DNA from 4 places in the Serratia nevei genome. Region 4 is predicted to be linked to each of the others. Evidence: predicted binding sites of a transcription regulator. Region 4 holds the regulator's gene; each other region holds the start of a gene.
The links. Region 4 encodes PhoB, which activates phosphate uptake and scavenging genes when phosphate is short. Its sites were predicted from a motif close to CTGTCATAAAACTGNCNNAT; they were not measured.
Positions count from the first base shown of each region.

Region 1: pstS (phosphate ABC transporter substrate-binding protein PstS) is a predicted target of PhoB. The motif match lies at 2,348-2,367, and genes of this name have one in related genera.
Region 2: V8N38_RS24785 (MIP/aquaporin family protein) is a predicted target of PhoB. The motif match lies at 1,978-1,997, and genes of this name have one in related genera.
Region 3: opgB (phosphatidylglycerol--membrane-oligosaccharide glycerophosphotransferase) is a predicted target of PhoB. The motif match lies at 5,377-5,396, and genes of this name have one in related genera.

Region 1 is NZ_CP149940.1:5,319,228-5,326,842, reverse strand. Features, by position in the region: gene pstA (phosphate ABC transporter permease PstA) at 1-182, opposite strand, end outside; gene pstC (phosphate ABC transporter permease PstC) at 184-1,140, opposite strand; gene pstS (phosphate ABC transporter substrate-binding protein PstS) at 1,232-2,272, opposite strand; gene glmS (glutamine--fructose-6-phosphate transaminase (isomerizing)) at 2,609-4,438, opposite strand; gene glmU (bifunctional UDP-N-acetylglucosamine diphosphorylase/glucosamine-1-phosphate N-acetyltransferase GlmU) at 4,591-5,964, opposite strand; gene V8N38_RS25360 (F0F1 ATP synthase subunit epsilon) at 6,255-6,674, opposite strand; gene atpD (F0F1 ATP synthase subunit beta) at 6,695-7,615, opposite strand, start outside.
Region 2 is NZ_CP149940.1:5,197,996-5,205,610, forward strand. Features, by position in the region: gene V8N38_RS24770 (1,4-dihydroxy-2-naphthoate polyprenyltransferase) at 1-783, shown strand, start outside; gene rraA (ribonuclease E activity regulator RraA) at 859-1,344, shown strand; gene zapB (septal ring assembly protein ZapB) at 1,405-1,644, opposite strand; gene V8N38_RS24785 (MIP/aquaporin family protein) at 2,169-3,014, shown strand; gene glpK (glycerol kinase GlpK) at 3,057-4,565, shown strand; gene glpX (class II fructose-bisphosphatase) at 4,694-5,704, shown strand; gene tehA (dicarboxylate transporter/tellurite-resistance protein TehA) at 5,745-6,719, opposite strand; gene emrD (multidrug efflux MFS transporter EmrD) at 6,854-7,615, opposite strand, start outside.
Region 3 is NZ_CP149940.1:3,352,675-3,360,289, forward strand. Features, by position in the region: gene V8N38_RS16070 (SDR family NAD(P)-dependent oxidoreductase) at 1-9, opposite strand, end outside; gene V8N38_RS16075 (LLM class flavin-dependent oxidoreductase) at 23-1,045, opposite strand; TPP riboswitch at 1,196-1,298, shown strand; gene tenA (thiaminase II) at 1,361-2,044, shown strand; gene V8N38_RS16085 (ABC transporter ATP-binding protein) at 2,041-2,781, shown strand; gene V8N38_RS16090 (ABC transporter permease) at 2,778-3,545, shown strand; gene V8N38_RS16095 (ABC transporter substrate-binding protein) at 3,581-4,516, shown strand; gene V8N38_RS16100 (transporter substrate-binding domain-containing protein) at 4,517-5,257, opposite strand; gene opgB (phosphatidylglycerol--membrane-oligosaccharide glycerophosphotransferase) at 5,544-7,615, shown strand, end outside.
Region 4 is NZ_CP149940.1:986,482-994,096, reverse strand. Features, by position in the region: gene brnQ (branched-chain amino acid transport system II carrier protein) at 1-1,179, opposite strand, end outside; gene V8N38_RS04660 (PstS family phosphate ABC transporter substrate-binding protein) at 1,665-2,627, opposite strand; gene phoR (phosphate regulon sensor histidine kinase PhoR) at 2,642-3,958, opposite strand; gene phoB (phosphate response regulator transcription factor PhoB) at 3,983-4,672, opposite strand; gene sbcD (exonuclease subunit SbcD) at 4,888-6,120, shown strand; gene sbcC (exonuclease subunit SbcC) at 6,117-7,615, shown strand, end outside.

The sequences.
Region 1 (7,615 bases), 1.0 Mb from region 4:
GACATACCGTCGAAGCCTTTGGTGACGGTGGCGATCAGGATCCAGATCAACCAGAACAGCCCGAACGCCATGGTCGCCATCGACAGGAACAGCGCGAGGCGGTTTTTCTGCCGGCGCCAGGCCTGCATTTTGCGGCGGCTTTCCGCCAGAACGACTGCGTTTTGCATATCCATCGTCGCCATGTTAACGCCCCTCATTCTTGGCCAGACGCATGATCATCAGTTTCGACAGCGCCAGCACGATAAAGGTGATAACAAACAGAATCAGGCCCAGCTCCATCAACGCGGCGGTGTGCACGCCGGACTCGGCTTCGGCGAATTCGTTGGCCAGCGCCGAGGTGATACTGTTGCCCGGCATGTACAGCGAAGCGCTGTCGAGCTGGTAGGTGTTACCGATGATAAAGGTCACCGCCATGGTTTCCCCCAGCGCGCGGCCCAGGCCCAACATCACGCCGCCGATGACGCCGTTTTTGGTGAACGGCAGCACGATGCGCCAGATGACTTCCCAGGTGGTGCAACCGATGCCGTAGGCCGACTCTTTCATCATCACCGGCGTCTGTTCGAACACGTCGCGCATGACCGCGGCGATGTAAGGAATGATCATGATCGCCAGGATCACCCCGGCGGCCAGAATGCCGATGCCGAAGGCCGGGCCGGAGAACAGCTCGCCGACGATCGGAATGCCCGACAGCACTTCGCCCACCGGCGTCTGGAAGTATTCGGCGAACAGCGGGGCGAACACGAACAGGCCCCACATGCCGTAGACGATGCTCGGGATGGCCGCCAGCAGCTCAATGGCGATGCCCAGCGGCCGCTTCAACCAGTTCGGCGCCAGTTCGGTCAGGAACAACGCGATGCCGAAGCTCACCGGCACGGCGATGATCAGCGCGATAAGCGAGGTGACCACGGTACCGTAGATCGGCACCAGCGCGCCGAACTGCTCCGCCGGCGCGTCCCACTCTTTGGTCCACAGGAAAGCGAAGCCGAATTTCTGCATGCTTGGCCAGGAGGCGAAGATCAGCGAAACGATAATGCCGCCCAGCAACAATAGGGTAATCAGCGCAGCCAGTCTCACCAGCGCGCTGAAAATGATGTCACCGTTTTTGCCCGGTGCTTTGATGGTCGGCTTGTACTCAGCCATAGATTACTCTCTGTTTGAACCCTGGCAGCCCCAACCGGGATCGGAGCCTGAAGAACTGTGTGGGGCGCGGCGAGCCCGCGCCCCTGCGTTGTTAGTACAGCGCTTTACCTGAACTGTCTTTTACGTTGGTTTTCCAGGCCGCGCGCACCTGCTCAACCACTTCTTTCGGCAGGGTGGCGTAATCCAGCTCGTTAGCCTGTTTGCCGCCGGTTTTGTAAGCCCAGTCGAAGAACTTCAGCACTTCGGCGCCCTGAGCAGGGTTTTTCTGCTCTTTGTGCACCAGGATGAAGGTGGTGGAGGTGATTGGCCACACGTTGTCGCCTTTCTGGTCAGTCAGATCCTGAGCGAAGGTCTTGCTCCAATCCACGCCTTTGGCCGCGTTGCTGAAGCTCTCTTCAGTCGGGCTGACCGGTTTGCCGTCGGCGGAAACCAGCTTGGTGTAAGCCAGGTTGTTCTGCTTGGCGTAAGCGTATTCTACGTAGCCGATAGAGCCTGGCAGACGCTGAACGAAGGCGGCGATGCCGTCGTTGCCTTTGCCGCCCAGACCGGTCGGCCAGTTAACGGTAGAACCGGCGCCAATCTTTTCTTTCCACTGCGCGTTGGCCTTGGACAGGTAGCTGGTGAACACGAACGAGGTGCCGGAACCATCGGCGCGGCGCACCACGGCGATGTTCTGGTCAGGCAGTTTCACGCCTGGGTTCAGCTTGGTGATAGCCGGGTCGTTCCATTTTTTGACGTTGCCCAGGTAGATATCGCCCAGGGTTTTACCGTCCAGAGTCAGTTCGCCGGATTTAATGCCCGGGATATTCACGGCCAGCACCACGCCGCCAATCACGGTCGGGAACTGGAACAGGCCGTCGGCCGCCAGCTTGTCGTCAGACAGCGGGGCGTCGGAGGCGCCAAAGTCAACGGTGTTGGCCACGATTTGCTTCACGCCGCCAGAGGAGCCGATGCCCTGATAGTTAACTTTGTTGCCGGTTTCTTTCTGATAAGAATCTGCCCACTTGGCGTAAACCGGAGCGGGGAATGTCGCACCTGCACCGGTCAGGCTGGCAGCAGCGAACGCGGACACGGCGGTCAGGGAGAAGGTCGCTGCCACAATACTGGCGACGGTGGTACGCATCAGTTTCATAATCCCTCCTAATGGGATATTTAAAATCGACTTCGAGTCGTTTTAATCAGAGTAAGTATTGCTGCAGGAGGGAAAATAGGACAGTTTGGTGACAGAAAAATGTACGCAATATGACAGTTATATTACAGTGCATTTGAGGGGTGGTGATTTATATAAAAATCAACTTGTTAAATCAAAAACAGCGCAATTGCCAAGCAATAAAAAAACCGTTTGGCCACGTCCTATCCGCTTGAATATGACAACGTTTATCCCTGAATCGGCGCCGCTGTCATCTTTCGCGTTACTCATGAAAAAAGCCGGCGCTAAGGCCGGCTTTTGCAGTTTACCTGCGGCAGATTACTCTACGGTGACAGACTTCGCCAGATTGCGCGGCTGGTCAACGTCGGTGCCTTTGATCAGCGCCACGTGGTAAGACAGCAGCTGCAACGGCACGGTGTAGAAGATCGGCGCCACGATTTCCTCGACGTGCGGCAGAGGAATGATGGTCATGCCTTCGCTGCTGACGAAGCCGGCGTCCTGATCGGCGAACACGTACAGCTGGCCGCCGCGCGCGCGCACTTCTTCAATGTTGGACTTCAGCTTTTCCAGCAGTTCGTTGTTCGGCGCCACCACAATCACCGGCATATCGGCGTCGATCAGCGCCAGCGGGCCGTGTTTCAGCTCGCCCGCCGCATAAGCTTCGGCATGAATATAGGAGATCTCTTTCAGCTTCAGCGCCCCTTCCATGGCGATCGGATACTGATCGCCGCGGCCGAGGAACAACGCATGGTGCTTGTCGGAGAAGCCTTCCGCCAGCGCTTCGATCTCTTTATCCATCGACAGCATCTGCTCGATGCGCGCCGGCAGCGCCTGCAGGCCGTGCACGATCTCCTGCTCCACGCTTTCCGCCATGCCTTTCAAGCGGCCCAGGCGCGCCACCAGCATCAACAGCACGGTGAGCTGCGTGGTGAAGGCCTTGGTCGAGGCTACGCCGATTTCCGTGCCGGCCTTGGTCATCAATGCCAGATCGGATTCGCGCACCAGCGAAGAGCCCGCAACGTTACAAACGGCCAGCGAACCGAGATAACCCAGCTCTTTGGACAGGCGCAGCGCCGCCAGGGTGTCGGCGGTTTCGCCGGACTGCGACAGGGTGATGATCAGGCTGCCCGGGCGCACCGCCGATTTGCGGTAACGGAACTCGGAGGCGATCTCGACGTCGCACGGCACGCCGGCCAGCGCTTCGAACCAGTAACGCGCCACCATCCCGGAGTGGTAAGAAGTGCCACAGGCGATGATCTGCACGTGCTGCACCTTGGCCAACAGCTCATCGGCGCGCGGGCCCAGCTCGCTCAGGTTGATTTGGCCATGGCTGAAACGCCCTTCCAGGGTGTTTTTCAGCGCCAGCGGCTGTTCGTAGATCTCTTTTTGCATGTAGTGACGGTAAGCGCCCTTGTCGCCGGCGTCATACTGCACCTGGGATTCGATCTCAGGGCGCTCAATGGCGTTGCCCTGCTTGTCGAAGATGTTGACGGTGCGGCGAGTCACTTCCACCACGTCGCCTTCTTCCAGGAAGATGAAGCGGCGGGTGACCGGCAGCAGCGCCAGCTGATCGGAAGCAATGAAGTTTTCCCCGACGCCGCGGCCGATAACCAGCGGGCTGCCGGAGCGCGCCGCGACCAATACGCTCGGATCGCGGCTGTCCATCACCACGGTGCCGTAGGCGCCGCGCAGCTGTGGGATCACGCGCTGAACCACTTCCAGCAGCGTACCGCCCTGCAGTTGTTCCCAGTGCACCAGGTGCGCAATCACTTCGGTGTCGGTTTCGGAGCTGAAGCGATAACCGCGTTCGATCAGCAGTTCGCGCAGCGGTTCGTGGTTTTCGATGATGCCGTTATGCACCACGGTAATGTAGTCGGAAACATGCGGGTGCGCGTTCGCCTCGGTCGGTTCACCGTGCGTTGCCCAACGGGTGTGAGCGATGCCGGTACCGCCGTGCAGATCGGTCTGCTCCGCCGCTTCGGCCAGTTTTTGCACCTTGCCTACGCGGCGCAGGCGGCTGACGTTGCCTTTTTCGTCGACCACTGCCAGACCGGCGGAGTCATAACCGCGGTACTCAAGACGACGTAAACCTTCCAACAGGATTTCTGCGATATCACGTTGCGCTACTGCGCCTACAATTCCACACATCAGTTATATTCCTAATGAACGCCCTTCATGGGCGCTTTCGATGCCTTGACCTGATTTTTGCCGGTTTTTACCGTGCGCCCCCCGAGCCTGTAGATGGTGGGGGTTATTATGTTTTGTATTGGGCTCGTGAACGGAGCCCAACGCAAAACACACTATGACTTCTTCTTCACCGGACGTTGCCAGCCCTGAATGTGCACCTGCTTGACGCGGCTCAGCACCAGTTCGTTCTCGGCTATATCGCGCGTCACCGTGGTGCCGGCGGCGATGGTGGAGCCTTTGCCGACCGACACCGGCGCCACCAGCTGTGTATCGGAACCGACGAATACGCCGTCGCCGATCACCGTCTTGTGCTTGTTGGCGCCATCGTAGTTGCAGGTGATGGTGCCGGCGCCGATATTCACGTCATCGCCGATTTCGGCATCGCCCAGATAGCTGAGGTGGCCGGCCTTGGAGCCTTTACCCAGACGCGCCTTTTTCATTTCCACGAAGTTGCCGACGTGAGCCCCTGCCGCCAGCTCCGCGCCTGGGCGCAGGCGGGCGAACGGCCCCACGGTGCAGTCGGCTTCCAGCACGCTGTCCTCCAGCACGCTGTAAGGGCTGATCTCGCAGTCATCACCGATTACGCAGTTTTTCAGCACGCAGCCGGCGCCGATTTTCACCCGGTCGCCCAGCTTGACGTGACCTTCAATAATCACATTTGCATCAATAGTGATGTCGCGGCCGTGAACAAGTTCCCCGCGCAGATCGAAACGCGCCGGATCCAGCAACATCACGCCAGCTAACAGCAGCTTTTCAGACTGTTCCGACTGGAAGACGCGCTCCAGGGTCGCCAGCTGCAGGCGGTTGTTCACGCCTTCCACTTCACTCAGGCGCAACGGGTGCACGGTTTCGATTTTCTTGCCGTCGGCATGGGCCAACGCAATGATATCGGTGATGTAGAACTCACCCTGTGCGTTGTCGTTATTCAACATCCCCAGCCAGCGCTTCAGATCGCGCCCGTTCGCCACCAGGATGCCGGTATTGATCTCGTTAATCTGGCGCTGCGCCTCGCTGGCATCCTTGTGTTCGACGATGCCCACCACGTTGCCCTGCTCGCGCACGATGCGGCCGTAACCGCTCGGATCGTCCAGCTTGACCGTCAGCAGCCCGATACCGCCCTGCGGCTTGGCCGCCAGCAGGCGTTGCAGCGTATCTACGGAGATCAACGGCACGTCACCGTACAGCATCAGCACGTCTTCATCGTCGGCAAAGTGCGGCGCGGCCTGCTGCATCGCATGGCCGGTACCCAGTTGCTCGGCCTGCAGCACCCAGTTCAGCGCGCCGTCAGTCAACGTACTCTTCAACAGATCGCCGCCGTGGCCGTATACCAGGTGGACATGTTGCGCGCCCAGTTTCATCGCGGCATCAATGACGTGTTGCACCATCGGCTTGCCGGCCAACGGATGTAAGACCTTGGGAAGATCGGAATACATGCGTGTTCCCTTGCCCGCGGCGAGGATGACCACGCTCATTGCGCTGTTCGACATAAGCAACCTGATAACTCCATTTTGATAGACGAAAGTAAAACCGTTTAGCGACGATATTACTACATATTTCTCTGCACGAACCCGGTGCAGACCGCGTGGGCCTTGGCCTGCCGCTATCGCGGCCAATTCGGCGTCGGGACGAAAAAACTGTCGGCGATCGGCGACGTTTATTTCCCGATATCAGGGGTTATACACCACACTGTCCGCCGGGCTGCAATGCTTATTTTAAAGTAAAAAAAAAGCGACCCTATAGGCCGCTTTCTTAAAGTTGGGTGCCAGGCACCCAAACATTACATCGCTTTTCTGGTGAGCTCGATAACGCGCAGTTTTGCGATCGCTTTCGCCAGTTCAGCGGATGCCTGAGCATAGTCGACATCGCCATGAGAGCTGCGAATGTGTTCTTCAGCTTTACGCTTAGCTTCCAACGCTCTCGCTTCGTCGAGGTCAGTACCACGGATAGCAGTGTCCGCCAGCACGGTAACCACGCTCGGCTGCACCTCGAGGATGCCGCCGGACAGGTAGATGAACTCTTCTTCACCGTGCTGCTTAACAATACGCACCATGCCAGGCTTGATGGCAGTCAGCAGCGGCGCATGGCCAGGGAAGATCCCCAGTTCACCTTCGCTGCCTGTCACCTGGATCTTCTGCACCAGGCCGGAAAACATCTGTTTTTCCGCGCTGACTACATCCAGATGGTAAGTCATAGCCATATCACCCTCCTCTCAAGGCGTTACAGTTTCTTGGCTTTTTCCACTGCTTCTTCAATGGTGCCAACCATGTAGAACGCCTGCTCCGGCAGGTGGTCATAGTCGCCGTCCATAATGCCTTTGAAACCACGGATGGTGTCTTTCAGCGATACGAACTTGCCCGGAGAACCGGTGAAGACTTCTGCCACGAAGAACGGCTGAGACAGGAAGCGTTGGATCTTACGCGCACGGGATACGACCAGTTTGTCTTCTTCAGACAGCTCGTCCATACCCAGGATCGCGATGATATCTTTCAGTTCCTGGTAGCGTTGCAGAATGGACTGCACGCCACGCGCTACGTCGTAGTGCTCCTGGCCAACAACCAGCGGATCCAGCTGACGGCTGGTGGAATCCAGCGGGTCAACGGCCGGGTAGATACCCAGAGAAGCGATGTTACGGCTCAGTACCACGGTTGCGTCCAAGTGCGCAAAGGTGGTGGCTGGTGACGGGTCAGTCAAGTCATCCGCAGGAACGTAAACGGCCTGTACGGAAGTGATGGAACCGGTCTTGGTCGAGGTGATACGTTCTTGCAGAACGCCCATCTCTTCCGCCAGCGTTGGCTGATAACCTACCGCAGATGGCATACGGCCCAGAAGTGCGGACACTTCGGTACCGGCCAGGGTGTAACGGTAGATGTTGTCAACGAACAGCAGAACGTCACGGCCTTCGTCACGGAATTTCTCCGCCATGGTCAGACCGGTCAGCGCAACGCGCAGACGGTTACCTGGTGGCTCGTTCATCTGGCCGTAAACCAGGGATACTTTGTCCAGAACGTTGGAGTCGGTCATTTCGTGGTAGAAGTCGTTACCCTCACGAGTACGCTCGCCCACGCCCGCAAACACGGAATAACCGGAGTGCTCGATCGCGATGTTACGGATCAGCTCCATCATGTTTACGGTTTTACC
Region 2 (7,615 bases), 1.1 Mb from region 4:
GTGGCGCTGCTGGCGCTGTTGACCGCCGGCCTGCTGCAGATCCTCTCCAACCTGGCGAACGACTACGGCGATGCGGTCAAAGGCAGCGACAAAGAAGATCGCATCGGGCCGTTGCGCGGCATGCAAAAAGGCATGATCACCCAGGCGCAGATGAAACGGGCGCTGGTGGTGACGGTGGTGCTGATCGCCCTCGCCGGCTGTTCGCTGATCGCAGTCGCCTGCGAGCAACCCAGCGACGTGGTGGGCTTCCTGGTGCTGGGCGGGCTGTCTATCGTGGCGGCCATCACCTATACCGTCGGCAACAAGCCCTACGGGTATTTGGGGCTGGGCGACATCTCGGTGCTGGTGTTCTTCGGCTGGCTGAGCGTGGCCGGCACCTACTATCTGCAAACGCACACCTTCGACAGCGTCGTGATGCTGCCGGCCACCGCCTGTGGCCTGCTGGCGACGGCGGTGCTCAACATCAACAATCTGCGCGATATCGAGAGCGATCGCGAAAACGGCAAGAACACGCTGGCGGTGCGCCTCGGCCCGCACAAGGCGCGCATTTACCATGCCCTGCTGCTCGGCGGCGCGGTGCTGTGTTTCGCGCTGTTTACGCTGTTCAATCTCCACAGCCCGTGGGGCTGGCTGTTCGTGCTGGCGATCCCGCTGCTGGTGCGCCACGGCCTGCGCGTGTTGCGCGATCCGACGCCGGTCGGCATGCGGCCGATGCTGGAACACATGGTCAAGGCGGCGTTGCTGGCCAACCTGCTGTTCGCCATCGGCGTGGCGCTCAGTTAAAAACTGATGATTTTGCCAACAGGGCGAATAAAGGGATATACTGAACATTCCAGCGGCAAACAGACGTAAAATCCTATGAAATACGATACTTCCGAACTTTGCGACATCTATCATGAAGAGGTGAACGTTGTTGAACCTCTGTTCTCCAATTTTGGCGGGCGTACTTCATTTGGCGGGCAGATCACCACGGTGAAATGCTTTGAGGATAACGGCCTGTTGTTCGATCTGCTTGAAGAAAACGGCCGCGGCCGCGTGCTGTTGGTCGACGGCGGCGGTTCGGTACGCCGGGCGCTGATCAACGCCGAACTGGCGCGCCTGGCCGCCCAGAACGAATGGGAAGGCATCGTGGTGTACGGCGCGGTGCGTCAGGTGGACGATCTGGAAGAACTCGACATCGGCATTCAGGCGATGGCGGCGATCCCGGTGGGTGCCGTGAGCGAAGGCGTGGGCGAAAGCGATATCCGCGTCAACTTCGGTGGCGTCACCTTCTTCTCCGGCGATCACCTGTATGCCGACAACACCGGCATCATCCTCTCCGAAGACCCGCTCGACATCGAGTGATTTTCGGTCATGAAAAAGGGCGCCTGAGGCGCCCTTTTCGTTGCTGCATGGCGTGAGGAATCAGACCTCTTCCATTTTGCCCAGCAGAGCGCGCAGGCGATCTTGCCATACGTGCTGTTCTTCTTTCAGCTGTTGGTTTTCGCGCACCAGCGCTTCGTGGTTGCCGGAGGCAGCCTGAACTTCCTGCGACAGAGAGTTGTTTTTGTCTTTCAGCTCTTCAATTTCCATCTGCAACAAGGTGATGGTATCAATCGCCTGCTGTACTTTTGCTTCCAGTTTCTCAAATACTTCAAATGACATGCTTCAGTCCCCTCATGATAGCAAGGCGTACATCTATAAGTAGCGGCCGCAACGTCGGCTGCAGCTACTGCGAATATTGCATCGCGCTCAGTGACGCGCGCCGTTACGGAAGGCGCGCCAGTCTCGATTCGTTAAAAACGATTGTAAGTAGCCAGTCTCCGCCTGTCTAGCAACATACCGGATCATCGCGCAGTCTGTTGCAATTTTCCTGCCCCCGCCATCAGCAAAAACTGAAAATCCCCGCCGCCACCGCCGCGAGTTGTTAACAACCCTCGCCAAACCACTGGTCAGATCACACTTTTATGGCTCAGAAAGAACACTAAACGACGCGAAATCGCTCAATTTTATGACGCGCCACACACATTTTGATTTCGCTATTTCTCGTTTATGTTCGTTAACGATAAATTTACATCACGTCCTTATTCAATAATTGGACGAGATGAAAAAAACTGTGCCCATAGGCCGGATGTATACCCAACTGAGCCTATAAACCAACAACCGCCGTTTTGCAGGACAACAACATTATGAGCCAAACCACCAGTCCGACATTAAAAGGCCAGTGCATCGCCGAGTTCCTCGGCACGGCGCTGCTGATCTTCTTTGGCGTAGGCTGCGTTGCCGCGCTGAAACTGGCGGGTGCCAGCTTCGGCCAGTGGGAAATCAGCATCATTTGGGGCCTGGGCGTCGCCATGGCCATCTATCTGACCGCCGCCATTTCCGGCGCGCATCTCAACCCTGCGGTCACCCTCGCTCTGTGGCTGTTCGCCTGCTTCGACGGGCGCAAAGTGGTGCCTTACATCATTGCACAGGTCGCCGGTGCCTTCTGCGCCGCTGCCCTGGTCTATGGGCTGTACTACAACCTGTTCTTCGACTTTGAAGCGGCTCACCACATGGTGCGCGGCAGCAACGAAAGCCTCGAACTGGCGGGCATCTTCTCGACTTACCCTAACGCGCACATCTCCGTCGGCCAGGCCTTCCTGGTAGAAACGGTGATCGCCGCCATTCTGATGTGCCTGATCCTGGCGCTGACCGACGACGGCAACGGCATTCCGCGCGGCCCGCTGGCCCCGCTGCTGATCGGTATTCTGATTGCCGTGATCGGCGCCTCCATGGGACCATTGACCGGCTTTGCGTTGAACCCGGCGCGTGACTTCGGGCCGAAACTGTTTGCCTACCTGGCCGGCTGGGGCAAAGTCGCCTTCACCGGCGCACGGGACATCCCGTACTTCCTGGTGCCGATCTTCGCCCCTATCGTCGGCTGTGGCCTGGGCGCTTTCGGTTACCGCGCGCTGATTGGCCGCCACCTGCCGTGCGACGTCTGCGTGACGGAAGAAGAGCCTGATGCCAAGACCCAGCAGCGCAAAGCGTGATGGGTGCAGTTTTACACGGTTAACAACAGCAGGATAATTACCATGACTGTAGAAAAAAAATACATTGTCGCACTCGACCAAGGGACCACCAGTTCACGCGCCGTCGTGCTCGATCACGACGCCAACATCGTTGCGGTATCGCAGCGCGAATTCCCGCAGATCTATCCAAAGGCCGGCTGGGTTGAGCACGACCCGATGGAGATCTGGGCGTCGCAAAGCTCGACGCTGGTAGAAGTGCTGGCGAAAGCCGACATCAGTTCCGATCAGATCGCCGGCATTGGCATCACCAACCAGCGCGAAACCACCATCGTCTGGGAAAAAGAGACCGGCAAGCCGATTTACAACGCCATCGTCTGGCAGTGCCGCCGCACCGCCGACATCTGCGAGAAGCTCAAGCGCGACGGCCTGGAAGAGTACATCCGTCACAACACCGGCCTGGTGGTTGACCCGTACTTCTCCGGCACCAAGGTGAAGTGGATCCTGGACAACGTCGAAGGCGCCCGCGAGCGCGCCAAGCGCGGCGAACTGCTGTTCGGCACCGTCGATACCTGGCTGGTGTGGAAAATGACCCAGGGCCGCGTACACGTTACCGATTACACCAACGCCTCACGCACCATGATGTTCAACATCCACGAGCTGGACTGGGATGAGCGCATGCTGGAAGTGCTGGATATCCCGCGCGCCATGCTGCCGAAAGTCCGTCCTTCCTCCGAGGTGTACGGCCAGACCAACATCGGCGGTAAGGGCGGTACGCGTATTCCTATCGCCGGTATCGCCGGTGACCAGCAGGCAGCGCTGTACGGCCAGCTGTGCGTTCAACCGGGCATGGCGAAGAACACCTACGGCACCGGCTGCTTCCTGCTGATGAACACCGGCAAAGAAGCGGTGCGCTCGAAAAACGGCCTGCTGACCACCATCGCCTGCGGCCCGCGCGGCGAAGTGAACTATGCGCTGGAAGGCGCGGTGTTCATCGGCGGTGCGTCTATCCAGTGGCTGCGCGATGAGCTGAAACTGATCAGCGACGCCGCCGACTCCGAATACTTCGCCACCAAGGTGAAAGACAGCAACGGCGTCTATGTGGTGCCGGCCTTTACCGGCCTGGGCGCCCCTTACTGGGATCCGTATGCCCGCGGCGCCATCTTCGGCCTGACCCGTGGCGCCAACAGCAACCACATCATCCGAGCCACGCTGGAATCCATCGCCTTCCAGACCCGTGACGTGCTGGACGCCATGCAGGCCGACGCCAACACCCGCCTGCAATCGCTGCGCGTGGACGGTGGCGCGGTCGCCAACAACTTCCTGATGCAGTTCCAGTCCGATATCCTCGGCACCCGCGTAGAACGCCCTGAGGTGCGTGAATCGACGGCGCTGGGTGCCGCGTTCCTGGCGGGCCTGGCCATCGGCTACTGGAACGATCTGGATGAAGTGAAGAGCAAAGCGGTGATTGAGCGCGAATTCCGCCCAAGCATCGAAACCACCGAACGCAACTACCGCTACAGCGGCTGGAAAAAAGCGGTGGCTCGTGCTCAGGCATGGGAAGATCACGAGTAATCTCGACGCTGCCGTTTCTCCAACAAGCGCTGCCTGCGGGCGGCGCTTTTTTTTGCCCCGCCCCGCCGCCACCGTGCTGTGATAGACTTTGCCGATATTTTCTTCCCTTTCTCACAGACAGGTTTGCCATGAAACGTGAATTAGCCATCGAATTTTCCCGCGTTACCGAAGCCGCCGCGCTGGCGGGCTACAAATGGCTGGGACGCGGCGACAAGAACGCCGCCGACGGCGCGGCGGTCCACGCCATGCGCATCATGCTCAACAAAGTGGATATCGATGGCCGCATTGTGATCGGCGAAGGCGAGATCGACGAAGCGCCGATGCTGTATATCGGCGAACAGGTCGGCACCGGCCAGGGCGACGCGGTCGACATCGCGGTCGATCCGATCGAAGGCACCCGCATGACCGCCATGGGCCAGTCGAATGCGCTGGCGGTATTGGCGGTGGGCGATCGCGGCACCTTCCTGCACGCGCCGGACATGTACATGGAGAAGCTGGTGGTCGGCCCGGCGGCGCGCGGCGCCATCGATCTCGACCTGCCGCTGGCGGAGAACCTGCAGAACGTCGCCGCACGGCTGGGCAAACCGCTGTCGCAGCTGACGGTGATCGTCTTGGCCAAACCGCGCCACGACGGCGTCATCGCGCAGATGCAGCAGCTGGGCGTGCGGGTGTTCGCCATTCCTGACGGCGACGTGGCGGCCTCCATTCTCACCTGCATGCCGGAAAGCGAGGTCGATGTGATGTATGGCATCGGCGGCGCGCCGGAAGGGGTGATCTCAGCTGCGGTGATCCGCGCGCTGGACGGCGACATGCAGGCGCGTTTGCTGCCGCGCCATGAAGTGAAAGGCGACAGCGCCGAGAACCGCCGCATCGGCGAACAGGAGCTGGCGCGCTGCCGGGAAATGGGTATCGAGGCCGGTCAGGTGCTGCGCATGGACCAGATGGCGCGCAACGACAACGTGATCTTCTCCGCCACCGGCATCACCAAGGGCGATCTGCTGGAGGGTATCAGCCGCCAGGGCAACATGGCCACGACCGAAACCCTGCTGATCCGCGGCAAGTCACGCACCATCCGCCGCATCCGTTCGACCCACTATCTGGATCGCAAAGACCCGGCGCTGCACGAGTTTTTGCTGTAAGCCGACAAGAGACCGCCCCCAGTAGCCGCTGAGGGCGGGTTCATCCCGCCACCGGCGTTTTGGCGGGCAGCAGTTTCCCACGCAACAGCAGCCACAGCGTCTTCACCATCAGGCCGACGAGCAGCAGGTTAGCCAACGCGAACAGCCCCCAGGCCAGCACTTGCATATCGGCCCCGCGCTGGCTCTGCAACAACCGCAGCGACGCGTTCGCCATCGCCGATAAGCCGAACGAGAAAGCCCACATGCCCGGGCTGAAGCCACCGGCAAAAAACCAACGCACCAACCGGAACATAAAAAACAGCTGCAGCAGGCCGTAGCCCAACAGGATTAAGGCGAACGTATCGAAGTCGTTGCCATTGACGCATAACCACGCGTAGCAGGCGACAAAGGCCGGAGCCAGCTGAATACCGATAACGCCGCGGGCGGCGGCCGGCAGCGCGGCCTTGGTGCGCAGACGGTGGATAATGGCGGGTTCGAGGGTCAGCCATGAAATCAAACCGGCGCCAAGAAACATCATGCCGATATCAGGGTGGCCGGCGGTGCCAAACGCCATCGCGCAGATAAAGTTAGCGGCCACCGTCGGCAGGTAGAATCCCGGCGTCGTGGCCTCCGACGCGAACTCGCCGCGCCACAACGGCGCACAGCGCCAGGCCGAGAAGATGAGCTGGCCGACGGAGCCCGCGACCATCAGCCCATTCGCCAGCGGCAGGCTGTAGGGGTGCAAACCGATGGACACCAACACGCCGCCTGCCGGAAGCAAGCTGATAAAACTGAACTGAGTGTTGCTGCGAAACTCGTCACGCACCGCGCGTGGGTCAATCAGGCAGCGGCAGAGATAGATCAGCGCCAACGCCAGCCAGATAGCACTGCCGAGAAAGATGAGCGACTCACCCAGCCAGCCGGGCCCATAGCCGAGCGTGGCGGCGTATCGCCAGGCGCTGCCGAGGCCGAAAACCCCCAGAACCATCCCAAAGAAACCGACGGGAACACGTTGAATGCACTGCAGTGATGACATAGCGAATAACCCGGAAAAATACTGTCGGTAAAGTGTATACCGATCGCCTCAGCGCAGTAATAACCTGGGTCAAACCGGCGGCAGGACCTTAGTCGTCTTGCAAGACTAAGGCCTGCGCCGGTTCAGGAAGAGGGTTATGCGGTATGCCCCTGATGTTGCATCCGGTTGGACAGCGGCCACCAGCACAGCAGGATCAGCAGCGCCATCGCGAACATCAGCAATCCGAGGCTGAACTGCCCGGTTTGCGGCAGCATGGCGGAAAGCCAGGTCGCGAGCCCCGATCCCATGTTCTGCATGCCGCCCACCAACGCGCCCGCCGCGCCGGCCAGGTAAGGGAACGGCTCCATCGCCCCGGTGGTCGCCAGCGGGAACAGCATGCCGGCGCCGAAGAAGAACAGCGCGGCCGGCACGATCAGCGTCCAGATGTTCATCACGCCGAACCAGCCCGGGATCCACATCATCGCCCCCGCCAGCAGGCAGCTAATCACCGAATGCCACATCAGGGTGTGGAAGGTCTTGCCGTCGCGCCCGGCGTACCAGGCGCCGAAAAACGCCGCCGGGATCGGCAGAATGAACAGGATGCTGACGGTCAGACCGCTCAGCCCCAATACGCCGCCCATCAACACGCCACAGCTGGCCTCGAATACCGCAATCCCCGCCAGCGCGCCGATCAGCATCACCAGATAGCAGCTGAAGGTGCTGTCGCCCAGCAGCTGGCGAAAACTGGCCAGCATGCGGCGTTTTTCCGTCTGCACCGGGCGGGTCTCCGGCAACCAGCGAAACATGGCGAAGGCGACGCAGGCGCACAGCGCCAACAGGAAGGCATAACAGGCGCGCCAGCCGAACACCATTGCCAATGCGCCGCCGATCACCGGCGCCAGCAGCGGGCTAACCAG
Region 3 (7,615 bases), 2.4 Mb from region 4:
GCGTGACATGTCACTCCTCCGTTTAGCGCCAGCCGAGCGCCGGCGCGACATGGGTTAAAATCGATTCGATCACGTGGGCGTTGTAATCCACGCCCAGCTGGTTAGGCACGGTCAGCAGCAGCGTATCCGCTTCGGCGATGGCCTCGTCCTGCGCCAGCTGCTCGATCAACACGTCCGGCTCGGCGGCATAGCTGCGGCCGAAGATCGCCCGGGTCTGCGCGTCGATATATCCGAGCTGATCGCCCTCCTTGCCACCGCCGCCGAAGTAGTTGCGATCCCGCTGATCCACCAGCGCGAAGATGCTGCGGCTCACGGAAACCCGCGGCTCATGCGCGTGGCCGGCCTCTTGCCAGGCGGCGCGGTAGGCGCGGATCTGCTTGGCCTGCTGGATGTGGAAGGGTTCGCCGGTCTCGTCGTTCTTGAGCGTCGAGCTTTGCAGGTGCATACCCAGCTTCGCCGCCCAGACGGCGGTGGCGTTCGAACCGGCGCCCCACCAGATGCGATCGCGCAGCCCGGCGGAAAACGGCTCCGGCCGCAGCAGCCCGGGCGGATTCGGGAACATCGGCTGTGGATTGGGCTCGGCGAACCCTTCGCCGCGCAGCGCTTCCAGGAACACTTCGGTATGGCGGCGGGCCATGTCCGCGTCGCTCTCGCCATCGGCCGGGGCATAGCCGAAATAGCGCCAGCCGTCGATCACCTGCTCCGGCGAGCCGCGGCTGATGCCGAGCTGCAGCCGCCCGCCGGCGATCAGATCCGCCGCGCCGGCGTCTTCCACCATGTACAGCGGATTTTCATAACGCATGTCGATCACGCCGGTGCCGATCTCGATGCGTTGGGTTTTGGCGCCGATGGCGGCCAGCAGCGGGAACGGCGACCCCAGCTGGCGTGCAAAGTGGTGTACGCGAAAATAGGCGCCGTCCGCCCCCAGATCTTCGGCGGCAACCGCCAGATCGATGGACTGCAGCAGCGCATCCGCTGCGGAACGGGTGCCGGACTGGGCGGAAGGCGACCAGTGGCCAAACGAGAGAAAACCAATCTTTTTCATCGGGAATCGTCCTCAAAGGCAAAATCATCGGCCTACAGTGACAAAAATCGCGCGCTCTGCGCCAGCAAAATCGCCCCCGATCGCACTAAACGAACCGATTGCCGCTGCGCCGCCCGGCGATTGTAATCAAAAAACAAATGTCGTATAACAAGCAGCTCCGAGGGGTGTCCTGTTACGGGCTGAGATGGCGCAAGCCGAACCCTTTGAACCTGATCTGGGTCATGCCAGCGAAGGGACGGTTAGGCAACAACGCTCTCACCCGTTGCCTGTTCATACCCCAGCGTGCCCGGATCTCCACTGACTCAAGGAGGTCCCATGTCCATCACCACCCTGTTCGAAAGCGGTCTTTACGGCCGGCTGCGCCAACAAGCCGGCAGCCACTGGCAGGACTACGTCGATCACCCGTTTCTGCAGCAGCTGGCCGCCGGCACCTTGCCCGAACGCGCTTTTCGCCGCTACCTGACCCAGGACTACCTGTTCCTGCTGCACTTCGCCCGCGCCTACGCGCTGCTGGTCAGCAAGCTGCGCACCCTGCCGGAGATGCGCGCCGCCACGGCGTCGCTCAACGGCATCGTCGCCGAACTGCCGCTGCACGTCGCCTACTGCGCCGAATGGGGGCTGAGCGAAGCGCAAATCGCCGCCCAGCCGGAAGCGGCGGAGACCATGAACTACACCCGTTACGTGCTGGATATCGGCCATGCCGGCGACGCCCTCGATCTGCTGGCCGGCCTGCTGCCCTGCGTGGCCGGCTATGCCGAAATCGGCCTGCGGCTGCTGCACGACCCCGCCACCAAAATGGAGGGCAATCCTTACGCCTCCTGGATCCGCAACTACGGTGACGAGGGCTATCTGGCCGGCGTGCGCGCTGCCATCGAGCTGCTCGAGACCGTCGGCCACCAGCGCGGCGCACCAGGTCGCCTCACCGAGCTGGCGCAGATTTTTACCACCGCCACCCAGTTGGAATCGGCATTTTGGCAGATGGGGCTGAACGCCTCATGACCTCCCCGCTTCTCCCGCCCGGCATCCAGGTGCGGGATCTCAGCCTGCGTTTCGGTCAGCAAATCGTCTTCGACCGGCTGAGCTTCGACATCGTCGGCGGCAGCTTCGTCGCCCTGCTCGGCGCCAGCGGCGCCGGCAAAACCAGCCTGCTGAAGATCATCGCCGGCCTGGAACGGGCGACCTCGGGCACGGTGACCGGCAGCGACGGTTTGCCGATCGCCGGGCGCATCGCCTACATGGGGCAAAAAGACCTGCTCTACCCGTGGCTGACCGTCGAGGAGAACGTCGCCCTCGGCTCGCGGCTGCGCGGCGAAGTGACGGATCGAGCGTGGGTGGCGCATCTGCTGGAGCGCGTGGGCCTGGCCGCGCATGGCCGCAGCCTGCCCGCCGCGCTGTCCGGCGGCATGCGCCAGCGCGCCGCCATCGCCCGCACTCTCTACGAACGCCAGCCGATCGTGCTGATGGACGAACCCTTTTCCGCGCTGGACGCCATTACCCGCGCCGAGATCCAGAGCCTGGCCGCCGAACTGCTGGCGCAAAACACCGTGCTGCTGATCACCCACGATCCGATGGAGGCCTGCCGCCTGAGCCACCGGCTGCTGGTGCTGTCGCCCTGGCCGCTGGGCCTCGACGATACCCACCGCATCAGCGGGCAACCGCCGCGCGCGCCGGATGACGCCGACCTGCTGAAAAGCCAGGCCGAGCTGCTGCAACAGCTGGTGAGGGCCGCGCAATGAAGATTGCCAAAGAGCGTGGGCTTACCCGCCTGCGGCGTGGGCTGACGGTGTTTGCCGGCCTGCTGCTGCTGTGGTGGCTGGCGGCGCAAAGCGGCATTCCGGCCTTTCTGCTGCCCACGCCGAGCGCGGTGGCGCAGGCGCTGTGGGACGGGCGCGGCTACCTCGCCTGGCACACGCTGGTCACCGCTTCGGAGATCGTCAGCGGGCTGGCGCTGGGTGTGCTGCTCGGCGCGGCGCTGGCGCTGTGCATGATCTTCTCGCCGCGCCTGCAACGCTGGCTGATGCCGCTGGTGCTCACCAGCCAGGCGATACCGGTGTTCGCCCTGGCGCCGCTGCTGGTGCTGTGGTTCGGCTTCGGCATGAGCGCCAAGGTGGCGATGGCGGTGCTGGTGATTTTCTTCCCGGTGGTATCGGCCTTTTTCGACGGGCTGCGCCGGGTCAACAACGACTATCTCGATCTGGCGCGCACGATGCGCGCTTCGCGCTGGGCGCAGCTGCGGCACGTGCGGCTGATGGCGGCGCTGCCGGCCTTCGGCTCCGGCCTGCGCATGGCCGCCGCCGTCGCGCCGATCGGCGCCATCATCGGCGAATGGGTCGGCTCGGCCGAAGGGCTGGGCTACGTGATGCTGAACGCCAACGCGCGCATGCAGACCGACGTCTGCTTCGCCGCGCTGTTTATTTTGGTGCTGATGACCGTGCTGCTGTGGGCTGCGGTGGATGCGCTGCTGCGGCGCCTGATCGCCTGGGCGCCGGAAAACGACTGATGATTGCAACCATAACCAGGGATAAAGGAACGACCATGATCAAACAAACCGTTTGCGGGCTGCTGCTCGGCGCAGCCATCACCGGCCAGGCCGGCGCGGCCGAAAAGCTGACGCTGGTGCTCGACTGGTACATCAACCCCGATCACGCGCCGATTATGGTGGCCGAGCAGATCGGCGCCTTCAAGGCCGAAGGGCTGGACGTCAAGATCGTGCCGCCGTCCGATCCGGCGCTGCCGCCGCGGCTGGTGGCCGCCAAACAGGCCGACCTCGCCATCACCTATCAGCCGCAGCTGCATTTCTTCGCCGATCAGGGCCTGCCGCTGATGCGCGTCGGCACGCTGATCAACACGCCGCTGAATACGGTGATCGCGCTGGATAAAAACATCACGTCGCCGGCGGATCTCAAGGGCAAAACAGTGGGTTACTCGGTCAGCGGCATCGAACAGGCGACGCTGGCCACCATGGTCGAACACGAGCACCTCAGGCCGCAGGACATCAAGCTTATCAACGTCAACTTCCAGCTGACCAGCGCCCTGCTGGCGGGCCAGGTCGATGCGGTGATCGGCGGCTACCGCAACATCGAAGCGCTGGAGCTGAAGCTGCAGGGCAAGACGCCGGTGGTGTTCAACGTCGAAGATTACGGCGTGCCGGCCTACGACGAGCTGATCATCGTCGCCCACCGCGATGCGGTGAACGAGCCGAAAATCCGCAAGTTCCTCGCCGCGCTGAAGCAAGGCAGCGACTACCTGCATGCGCACCCGCAGGACACCTGGCTGGCATTCGCCAAAGCGCACCCGGAGCTGAATACCGAGCTGAACAAACAGGCGTGGCAAGCCAGCCTGCCGCTGTTCGCCCGCGATCCGGCCAAGCTGGATCGGGCACGCTACCAGGCTTACGAACAGTTCCTGTTCGACAACAAGCTGATCAAGAAAATCACGCCGGTGGAACAGTACGCGGTGGAGCTGGACTGATCACGCCGAGGCGGCCGGTGGCGCCACCGTCACCTCGCCCTGGCCGCTGCGCTGCAAGGCCGCCTTCACCAACCCGTTGGCCTTGCAGCGCTCGATAAAATCGTTCACGTAGGTGGCGCCCTGAGTTTTTTGCCGCGGCACCGCCATCGCCTGCCGGATGGCGGTGAAGTGCCCCTCCAGCACCCGGTAGCCGGGATGGGCGGCCGCAGCGGCCAACAGCGGCTGGCGCACGCCGGCCGCCGCCTCCAGCCCCCGTTCGAAAAACAGCGCGATCGCCTCGGCGGAGGTTGCCGCCCGCACCAGCTGCGCCTGCTGCAGCGTGCGCGATAAAAACAGATCGTACGCCGCCCCCTGGCCGACCGCGATGCGCACCTCCGGCCTGTCGAGCTGCGCCACCTCAAAGTAAGGCGCGTCGTTCGCCACCAGATAGGTTCCCTCGATGATCACGTAGGGCTCGCTGAAGGCGATCTGCGCCGCGCGCACCGGCTCGATGGCCATAAACGCCAGGTTCCAGGCGCCGCTGTCCAGGTCGGCGAACACCTTGCCCGCCGCGTCATAGGTGACCAGTTCGAGCGCCACGCCCAGTTCCTGGGCCAGCGCGGCGGCCAGCTCCACCGAAGCGCCTTGCGGTTTGCCACCGGCCCCGGCCTGTGCCAGCACCGGATTGCCGTAGTTGATCGCCGCGCGCAACACGCCTTGCGGGGCCAGATCGTCGAGTACCGCGGCGGGAATCGTCTGCATACTTCCTCCTGAATGGCTGATGGGCGCACCGTCGTGGCGCTCATTAAGCGTAGAGCGAAACCTCCGACCAGCAAGCTTTCGCCGCCGAGGCCGCCGTCGGCGTGATTAACGTCACACTATTGTCATAAAAATGTACAATAGCCGCCGCTCGTCGGCCGTAGCGGGAGATCGCGCGTTGTTCCGCCGCCGGCAATAGGCTATACCCTTCACTTTTCGCGCCGCGGCACGCTCGGCGGCGCAAACCAGGGCAGCAACGGTTTTATTTCAATCAGACAAGGTTTGGCGGATGGTTTTAGCAGTCGTTTCGTTTGTTCTCTTTTTGGCGTCGATTTTGATTTATCGCACCCGGGCCGCCGCCAACCGCTGGTGGTTCGCCATTCTGCTGACGCTGCTCGGCAGCTATCTGGTGCTGAACGTCATCCTGATCGCCAGCAACTACTTCACCGGCGACGGCATCACCGACGCGGTGATTTACACCGTCACCAGCAGCCTCAAAGGCGCGGGCATCAGCAAATACGTGCTGCCGTTTATCGGCCTGCTGGCGGCGTTGGGACTTATCTTCGCGGTGCTGGCCCGCAGCCTGCTGCGCCGCAAGGCCAAAGGCAGCAGCGTGGCCTACAGCGTCGTCGCCGTGCTGCTGGCGCTGTTCTCGGTCGGCACCACCCCGGCGTTTCAGGACATCTCGCTGCTGGTCAAGAGCCAGATCGTCGGCGATACCGCCGATTTCACCACCTACTACAAGGCGCCGAAAAAGACCGTACAGGGCAAGCGGCCGAACCTGGTGTACATCTATGCCGAGAGTCTGGAGCGCACCTACTTCGATACCGAGCTGTTTCCCGGCCTGGCCGACGAGCTGAACGCCCTGCGCACGGACAGCATCGATTTCAGCAACACCCAGCAGCTGCCGGGCACTGGTTACACCATCGCCGGCATGGTCGCCTCGCAGTGCGGCATTCCGCTGTTCGCGCCCTTCGACGGCAACGCCTCCAGCGCGGTCTCCACCTTCTACCCGGAGAACGTCTGCCTGGGCGACGTGCTGAAGGCCGCCGGCTACAGCAACTATTTCTATCAGGGCGCCGAGCTGGCGTTCGCCGGTAAAGACACCTTCCTGAAATCCCACGGCTTCGACCACGTTTACGGCTTCAAAGAGCTGCGCGAACAGGTCGCCGATCCGAGCTACAAAAACGACTGGGGCTGGTACGACGACAGCGTGCTGGACGTGGTGTACGGCAAGTTCGTCGAGCTGTCCAGGCAGCGCCAACCGTTCTCGCTGTTTACCCTGACCGTCGACACCCATCACCCAGACGGCTTTATCTCCGCCGGCTGCAGCAAAAAGAGTTACGCCTGGCAGAACAAGGAAAACCGCTCGCTGAGCGCGGTGGCCTGCAGCCAGCAACACATCGCCGCGCTGATCGGCAAGATCAAACGCTCGCCCTATTTCAGCAATACCGTGATCGTGGTGTCCTCCGATCATCTGGCGATGAACAACACCGCCTACGATATCCTGACCAAACAGAAGCGCCGCAACCTGTTCTTTATCATCGACGGCACCCGGCCGCTGGCGGAGCAGCGCAACGAGAAGCGCAGCACGCTGGACAACGGCGCCACGGTGCTGGACGTGATGGGCGGCGACAACTACATCGGCCTCGGCCGCAGCAGCCTGTCGGCGCCGTCGCTGTCTACGGTGTTCCTGAACATCGAAGAGAAGATCAACGGCTGGAAACCGGCGGTGATCAACCAGTGGGGCCTGCCGAACCGCATCAGCGACTACAGCGTGGATACGCGCCAGCGCAGCTTCAGCTTCTCCGGCGTCACCTACAAAGTGCCGTTTATCCTGCGGGTGGGCGATAACCGCATCGAACCGATGTTCAACGTCTACCTTTCCACCCCGCTGCGCAAACAGCTGGCCGGGCTGGGCGCGGGGGAAAAATTCGTCTGGGTCGATAAATGCTATGAGATCGGCCGGGTCTGGGCGCCGCAGCTGGCGCTAAGCACCGACATCTGCGTGGCCTCCGGCACCCTGGCCTCACCGCCGCAGATCGTGCAGGCCAGCGGCGAACGCTTCCGCGGCAAGGTGAGCTTTACCGCCCCGGCGGCGGACAGCGTCGCCGATTATCAAAACGCCGTTGCTCGCCTGCAGGTGGACGACGCGGCGATGAAGTACCGGGCGGACAGCATCGAGTTCATGCTGCCCGGCCTGCCGGAGCAGGTGAAGGCCATCACCGGCGTTTCCGGCGTCGAGGAGTGGGGCCGCTGGTCCGACGCCAACCTGGCGCCGGCGGTCGACATCGATTACGTCGATCCGCTGCCGAAGCGCTTCGATCTGGTGCTGCGCGCCCGCGCCTACGGCAATAACGT
Region 4 (7,615 bases):
CTGGAAACTGGAGGCTTTCACCGCGTCAAGGATACCAAACAACAGGCTGACAAGCATCACCGGCGCGATGATGCGTGGCGCGCTGTGCCACCAACGCAGGGTGAAGCTCAGCACCACCAGCACGATGCACGGCGGATAAATCGCGGTCAGCACCGGAATGGAGATCTGGATCAGGTGGCTCAGGCCGAGGTTGGACACCACCATCGAGAACAGGCCCAGGATAAATACCAGCGTCTTGTACGAGAACGGCAGGTATTGCGCGAAGAACTCGGCGCAGGCGCAGGTCAGGCCGACTGCGGTCACCATACAGGCGATGAAGATCAGCGCCGCCAGGAAGAAGCTGCCCAGGCCGCCGAAGGTGTTCTGAACGTAAGCGTGCAGGATCACCGCACCGTTGGTGGCGTCAGGCACCAGCGCGCCGCTGCCGGAGCCCAGCTTGAACAGGCTCAGGTAAACCAGCGTCAGGCCCACGCCGGCGATCAAACCGGCCAGAATGGTGTAACGGGTCAACAGACCGGCGTCTTTCACGCCGCGCGAGCGCGCCGCGTTGACGATAACGATGCCGAATACCAGCGCACCCAGCGTATCCATGGTCAGATAGCCGTTAACGAAGCCGGAGGAGAAAGGCACGCTCTGGTAAGCCGCCGTCGCCGGGATCGGCGCGCCGGCAGGCCACAGCAACGCGGCGATGCCCAATACGGCCAGCGCCACAATCTTCAGCGGTGCTAGCACGTGGCCGACGGTGTCGAGCAAGCGGCCCGGATACAGGGAGATGCCGATCACCAGCGCGAAGTACACCAGGCTGTAGATGAACAGCGGCATGGCGCCGTCGCCGGTCAGCGGGGCGATACCCACTTCAAAGGACACGGTGGCGGTACGCGGCGTGGCGAACAGCGGGCCGACGGCCAGGTAGCAGACGGTCGCCAGCAGCAGGCCGGCGCCACGGCCGATCGGTGAGCTGAGGGCGTCGATGCCGCCGCCGACGCGCGCCAGCGCGATGACGGTGATGACCGGCAGACCGACGGCGGTGATCAGGAAGCCCAGCGCCGCGGTCCAGACGTGTTCACCGGACTGCAAGCCGACCATCGGCGGGAAGATGATGTTCCCAGCCCCAACGAATAAGGCAAAGGTCATGAAGCCCAGTGCCAGGATATCTTTTGACGTTAAACGATGACTCATACGATGTCGTGTTGCCTGTTCAAATGAAAAAAATTGTCCGATAGCGTGGTGGCGTAACGCCCCACCCGGTTGCCGGCATGCCCGATCGTTGCAGCGCCAAATAAGCACCCTAAACGCAGTCGATCCGGCGTTTATGTCCCTATTCGAAAGTGGCCGCTCATGAAGATGGGCAAAATTTTAGGAGTTATAAAAATGGAGGTTTAATCCGACAACGAGGGCTAAGGTAAACGTTTATAGCGCTTCAAGGCAAGCCACACGGCGAAAAGCAGAGCTATCGACCATATAAACTTTAGCCACCAGTCGATCATATTGGCTATCAATAAATATACACTACATGATTTGTATCATTTTTGAACAACGAATTCACGAAACGTGAAGCATATACCACTTTACCGCGCGAAAACGCCAGTAAATGCCCGGTTTTCGCGTGGTATAAGCTCCATTTGGCCGTGAAAAAAGGCGAAAATTACGCCGCTTTTTGTCGCTTATTGCACCGTGGCCGACGCGAGCGGCTGCAGCCCGAGGGCCTGACGGGTCTTCTGCAAGGCGCCCGGCGGCAGCGGCAAATAGCCGTCGTGATTGACCAGGCTCTGCCCTGCGGTCGACAGCACGCGATCGAGGAACGCGGCGGTCAGCGGCTCCAGCGGTTGATTGGGGGCTTTGTTGATGTAGATATACAGATAGCGCGACAGCGGGTAGCGATCGTTGCGCACGTTGGCGGCGGTAGGCGCGACATAGTCCTCTCCCGACTCCGCCAACGGTAGCAGCCGCACGCCGCTGGCGCGAAAACCGATGCTGGCGTAGCCGATGCCGTTGAGCGAACCGGCCACCGCCTGCACCACCGAGGCCGAACCGGGCAGCTCATTGACGCGCGGCATAAAATCGCCGCCGCACAGCGCGCGCAGTTTGAAATAGCCGTAGGTGCCGGATGCCGAGTTGCGGCCGAAACGCTGCAGCGAGCGCGTCGCCCAGTCGCCGCTGAGCCCCAGCTCGCCCCAGCGCGTCAGCGGTTTGCTTTCGCCACAGCGCCGGGTGGCGGAGAAAATGCGATCGAGCTGCTGCAGATTGAGGCCGCGCAGCGGGTTGTCCTGATGCACCAACACCACCAGCGCATCCACCGCCACCGGCACCGCCACCGGCGCATAGCCGTAACGGTGTTCGAACGCCGAAACCTCGGCGGCCTTCATCGGCCGGCTCATCGGCCCCAGCTGCGCGGCGCCCGCCGCCAACGCGGTCGGCGCGGTCGACGAGCCGGCGGCCTGGATCTGCAGGTTAACGTTGGGGTAATGCCGGCTGAAATCCTGCGCCCACAGCGCCATCAGATTCGCCAGGGTGTCGGAGCCGACGCTGGACAGGTTGCCCGCCAACATGCCATCGGGCTGCGCCAGCGCGCCGCGTCCGGCCAGCAGCGCCAGGCAAAGCAACAGCCCTCGGGTTATTCGGGTCATACCGGTGTCTCGCGTTAATTTTTCACCGCATTCTCTGATAAAGCGGCGGGAACAATCAACCGGTTGGGTAAGGTAAAGATAAAGCGTGTGCCGATCCCCGGCTCGCTGAGGATCTCCAGCCGCGCGTCGTGATGGCTGAGCGCGTGTTTGACGATCGCCAGCCCCAGCCCGCTGCCGCCGGTTTGGCGCGAACGGGCCTTGTCGACGCGGTAAAAACGCTCGGTCAGGCGCGGAAGGTGTTCGGCGGCGATGCCCGGCCCGTTGTCGCTGACCTGGAACTGCGCGCCGTGCGCCGTCTGCTGCCAGCTCACTTCGATATGGGTGCCCTTCGGCGTGTGGTTGACCGCGTTGTACACCAGGTTAGACACCGCGCTGCGCAACTGGTCTTCATTACCGAACACGTTGAGCTGTTCGTTAACCCGGAAGGTGATCTCGTGATTGCCACCACTCAGCGACTGCGCCTCGCGCTGCAACACCCGCAGCATCAGCGGGATATCCACCCGTTCGTTCATGTCGACATTGGGCGCCGCCTCAATGCGCGACAGCGTCAGCAGCTGCTTGACCAACCCGTCCATCCGACGGGTCTGCTCTTGCATGGTGCTGAGTGCCTTGCTGCGCAGCGAGCCGTCCTGCTCTTCATCGCCCATCATCTCCAGGTAGCCCTGCAGCACCGTCAGCGGCGTGCGCAGCTCATGGCTGACGTTGGCGAAGAAGTTGCGCCGCGCGCCCTCCAGCTGGCGCATCTGGGTGACGTCGCGCGCCACCATCAGCAGCTGCCCTTCGGAGTAAGGCATTACGCGGAATTCGACGTAGTGTTCGTTGTTCAGCTGCAGCGTCAGCGGGCGCGAGAACTCCTGCTGCTGCAGGTAGTGGCTGAATTCCGGATAGCGCAGCAGGTTGAGGATGTGCTGGCCGTTGTCTTCCGGCCAGCGGAAGCCGAGCAGATGCTGCGCCAGCCCATTACACCAGAAGATATTGCCTTCGACGGTGGTCATCACCACCGCATCAGGCAGCGATTCGGCCCCGCTGCGAAAGCGCTTGATCAGCAGCGCCAGCTCGCGCCGGCGGCGGCGATTGCGCTGCTGCATCTGATACAGGCCATAGAACAGCGGCTCCCAGCTCCAGCGGCCGGGCGGCGGCGTCATGCTGCGGTCGATCCACAGCCAATGGGAGAGTTTGAGCTGGTTGTAGAAATTCCACACCAGCGCAGCCAGCGCGGAGGCCAGCAGGAACCAGGGCAGATAACCGAAAATCAGCCCCAGCAGTAAGGCGGGCAGACAAAAAAGAGCCAGCTCCAGAGCCAGCCTCTTCCACGACAGACGTTCTAACACGGCATATTCTCCAGCGCGGCGCGATCAGTAGCGCGTTGAGAACCGGTAGCCGGTGCCCCGAACGGTTTGAACCATTTTATCATGCCCACTGGTTTCTAACGCCTTGCGGAGCCGACGGATATGCACGTCAACGGTACGGTCTTCCACATAAACGTTAGTGCCCCAGACGTGATTAAGCAACTGCTCACGGCTATAAACCCGCTCTGGGTGGGTCATAAAGAAGTGCAGCAGCTTGAACTCGGTCGGCCCCATGTCCAACGCCTGATCGTTAGCCATCACGCGGTGGGAGGACGGATCCAGGCTCAGCCCTTGCATTTCAATCACTTCTTCCACCGCCATCGGTGAAATGCGGCGCATGACCGCCTTGATGCGCGCCACCAGCTCCTTGGGCGAGAACGGCTTGGTGATATAATCATCCGCCCCCACTTCCAGGCCGCGCACGCGGTCTTCCTCTTCGCCGCGCGCGGTCAGCATCATGACCGGAATATCGCGGGTCAGCGCTTCGCGCTTCATATGTTTGATAAACTGAATGCCGGAACCGCCGGGCAACATCCAGTCGAGCAACACCAAATCAGGGAACGGCTCAGACAGGCGCGTCACGGCGCTGTCATAATCCTCGGCTTCCAACGGTTGGTAACCATTCTGTTCCAACACAAAGCACACCATCTCACGGATCGGCGCTTCGTCTTCCACCACCAGTATGCGTCTTGCCATCGTCAATCCTGCCAATGTGTTAGCGACTTTGCGGGCGCCATTATGCGTCAGTTTTGTGACACTTTTATGAAAAAAAGCGGCTGTTATAGGCAGTAAGCATAGCGATTATTTCCCGGTGCAAAGAAAAATCATTCCGTAGTCGTCGCTATTGCGCCGGGACAGGCGCCGCCGCGGCCTTTATAATCATCGCCATTACCTTTGCATCCGGGAGTGTCATGCGCCTGATCCACACCTCTGACTGGCATCTTGGCCAGTACTTTTTCACCAAAAGCCGCGCCGCCGAGCACCAGGCTTTTCTGAACTGGCTGATCGAACAGATCGAGCAGCAGCAGGTGGATGCGCTGATCGTCGCCGGGGACCTGTTCGATACCGGCTCGCCGCCCAGCTACGCCCGCGAGCTGTACAACCGCTTCGTGGTGGAACTGCAGCGCACCGGCTGCCAACTGGTGGTGTTGGGCGGCAACCACGACTCGGTAGCGACGCTGAACGAATCGCGGGAACTGCTCTCTTGCCTGAACACCACGGTGATCGCGAGTGCGCAGGGCTCCCTTGAGCAGCAGATCGTGGTGCTTAACCGGCGCGACGGCCAGCCGGGCGCCGTGCTGTGCGCCATTCCTTTTCTGCGGCCGCGCGATCTGCTCACCAGCCGCGCCGGCGAATCCGGCGCGCAGAAACAGCAGGCGCTGCAGGAAGCCATTGCCGAACATTACCAGGCGCTGTATCTGGCGGCCTGCGAACGCCGCGAGCAGCTGGGCCTGCCGCTGCCGATCGTCGCCACCGGCCACCTGACCACCGTCGGCGTCACCACCTCCGACTCGGTGCGCGACATCTATATCGGCACCCTCGATGCCTTCCCGGCGCAGGCCTTCCCCCCTGCCGATTACATCGCGCTGGGCCACATTCACCGCGCGCAGAACGTCGCCAAGTCGGAACATATTCGCTATAGCGGCTCACCGATTCCGCTCAGCTTCGATGAACTGGGCAAAGCCAAAAGCGTCTTCCTGGTGGATTTCGCCGACGGTGCCCTGCAGCAGGTAGAAGCGTTAACGATCCCGCAGTTCCAGCCCATGCAGCTGATCAAAGGCGATCTGGCCGAGATCGAACGGCAGCTGCAGCAATTTGCCGACTATGCCGGCGAGCTGCCGGTGTGGCTGGATATCGAAGTGGCGACGCAGGACTACCTCAGCGATATCCAGCGCCGTATCCAGCTGATGGCGGATGAGCTGCCGGTGGAAGTGGTGCTGCTGCGGCGCAGCAAAGAGCAACGCCGCCAGGCGATCGCGCAGCAGGACAAGGAAACGCTGAACGAGCTGAGCGTCAACGAGGTGTTCGAACGGCGCCTGGCACAGGAGGCCGACATGCCCGAAGCGCGCCAAAGGCGGATGCATCAACTGTTCCGCCAGGTGGTCGATGCGGTGCAGCACAATCCTGAAGAGACTCACCCATGAAGATCCTCAGCCTGCGGTTAAAAAACCTCAACTCGCTGCAGGGCGAGTGGAAAATTGACTTCACCGCCGAGCCGTTCGCCAGCAACGGCCTGTTCGCCATTACCGGCCCGACCGGCGCGGGCAAAACCACCCTGCTGGACGCCATCTGCCTGGCGCTGTACCACCAGACGCCGCGTCTCAACGTCACGCCGAGCCAGAATGAACTGATGACCCGCCACACCGCCGAATCGCTGGCGGAGGTCGAATTCGAGGTCAAGGGCGTCGGCTATCGCGCCTTCTGGAGCCAGCGCCGCGCCAAAAACGCGCCGGACGGCAATCTGCAGGCGCCGAAGGTCGAACTGGCGCGCCGCGAGGACGGCAAGATCCTGGCAGATAAAGTGCGCGATAAGCTGGAGATCACCGCCGCCATCACCGGGCTGGACTTCGGCCGCTTCACCAAATCGATGATGCTGTCTCAGGGGCAGTTCGCCGCGTTCCTCAACGCCGACGCCAACGATCGCGCCGAGCTGTTGGAAGAGCTGACCGGCACCGAAATCTACGGGCGGCTGTCCGAACAGGTGTTCGAATCCCACAAGCAGGCCAAAACCGACCTGGATGCGTTGCACCAGCGCGCCAGCGGCATCGAGCTGCTGAACGATGAACAGCGCCACTCCCTGACTGAACGGCTGACGGCGCTGAGCGCGCAGGAAAGCGCTCTCGGCAAGCAAACCCAGCAACAGCAACAGGCGCTGAGCTGGCTACAGCAATGGCAGCGCCTCCAGCAACAGCAAAACGAGGGGCAACGGCGGCTGGAAACCGCCCAGCGCGAGCAGGCCGAGGCCGCCCCGCAGCTGCAGCGGCTGGCGCTGAGCGAACCGGCCGAGAAATTGCGGCCGCTGCGCGGCGAACGCGATCGCTGCCGCGCCGAGCTGCAGACGATACAACAGCAGGCAGCCCAGCTGACGCAGCAACAGGAGCAACACTCGGCGCAGCTGGCGCCGCTGCAGCAGGCGGTGGAAAAGGCCCGTCTGGCGCAGCAAGCCCATGCCGAGCATATGCGGCAGCAGCAACAGCTGATCGATGACCAGGTCGCCCCGCTCGACCATCAGATCGCCCAACTGCAGTCGACGCAGGCCGAGCGGCGACAGGCCGGCGATGCCGCCACGCAGCAGTGCGCCCAGCAGCAGACCGCACTGGAGCAGCTCACCGCCCAGCGCAGCCAGCTGACGGCGCAGGCCGCACAGCATCAGCAGCAGCTGAACGCGCTGACCGAAGCGCTGGCCGCTCAACGGCAACGGCAGCAGGCGCTGGAGGCGCAAACCCCGCTGGCCCCGCTGCGCCAGCGCCTGAGCGTCCTGACGGATCTGCGCCCGACGCGCCAGCAGTTATTCACGCTCGCTTCCCTTTACCGTCAGACCCGCGAGCGTCTGGCCCGGCAACAGGCGGAGCACGCCGAGCGGCAAACGCAGCTCGCCGGGCTGCAACACCAGCTGGAGAACGCGCGTCAGCAATTCAA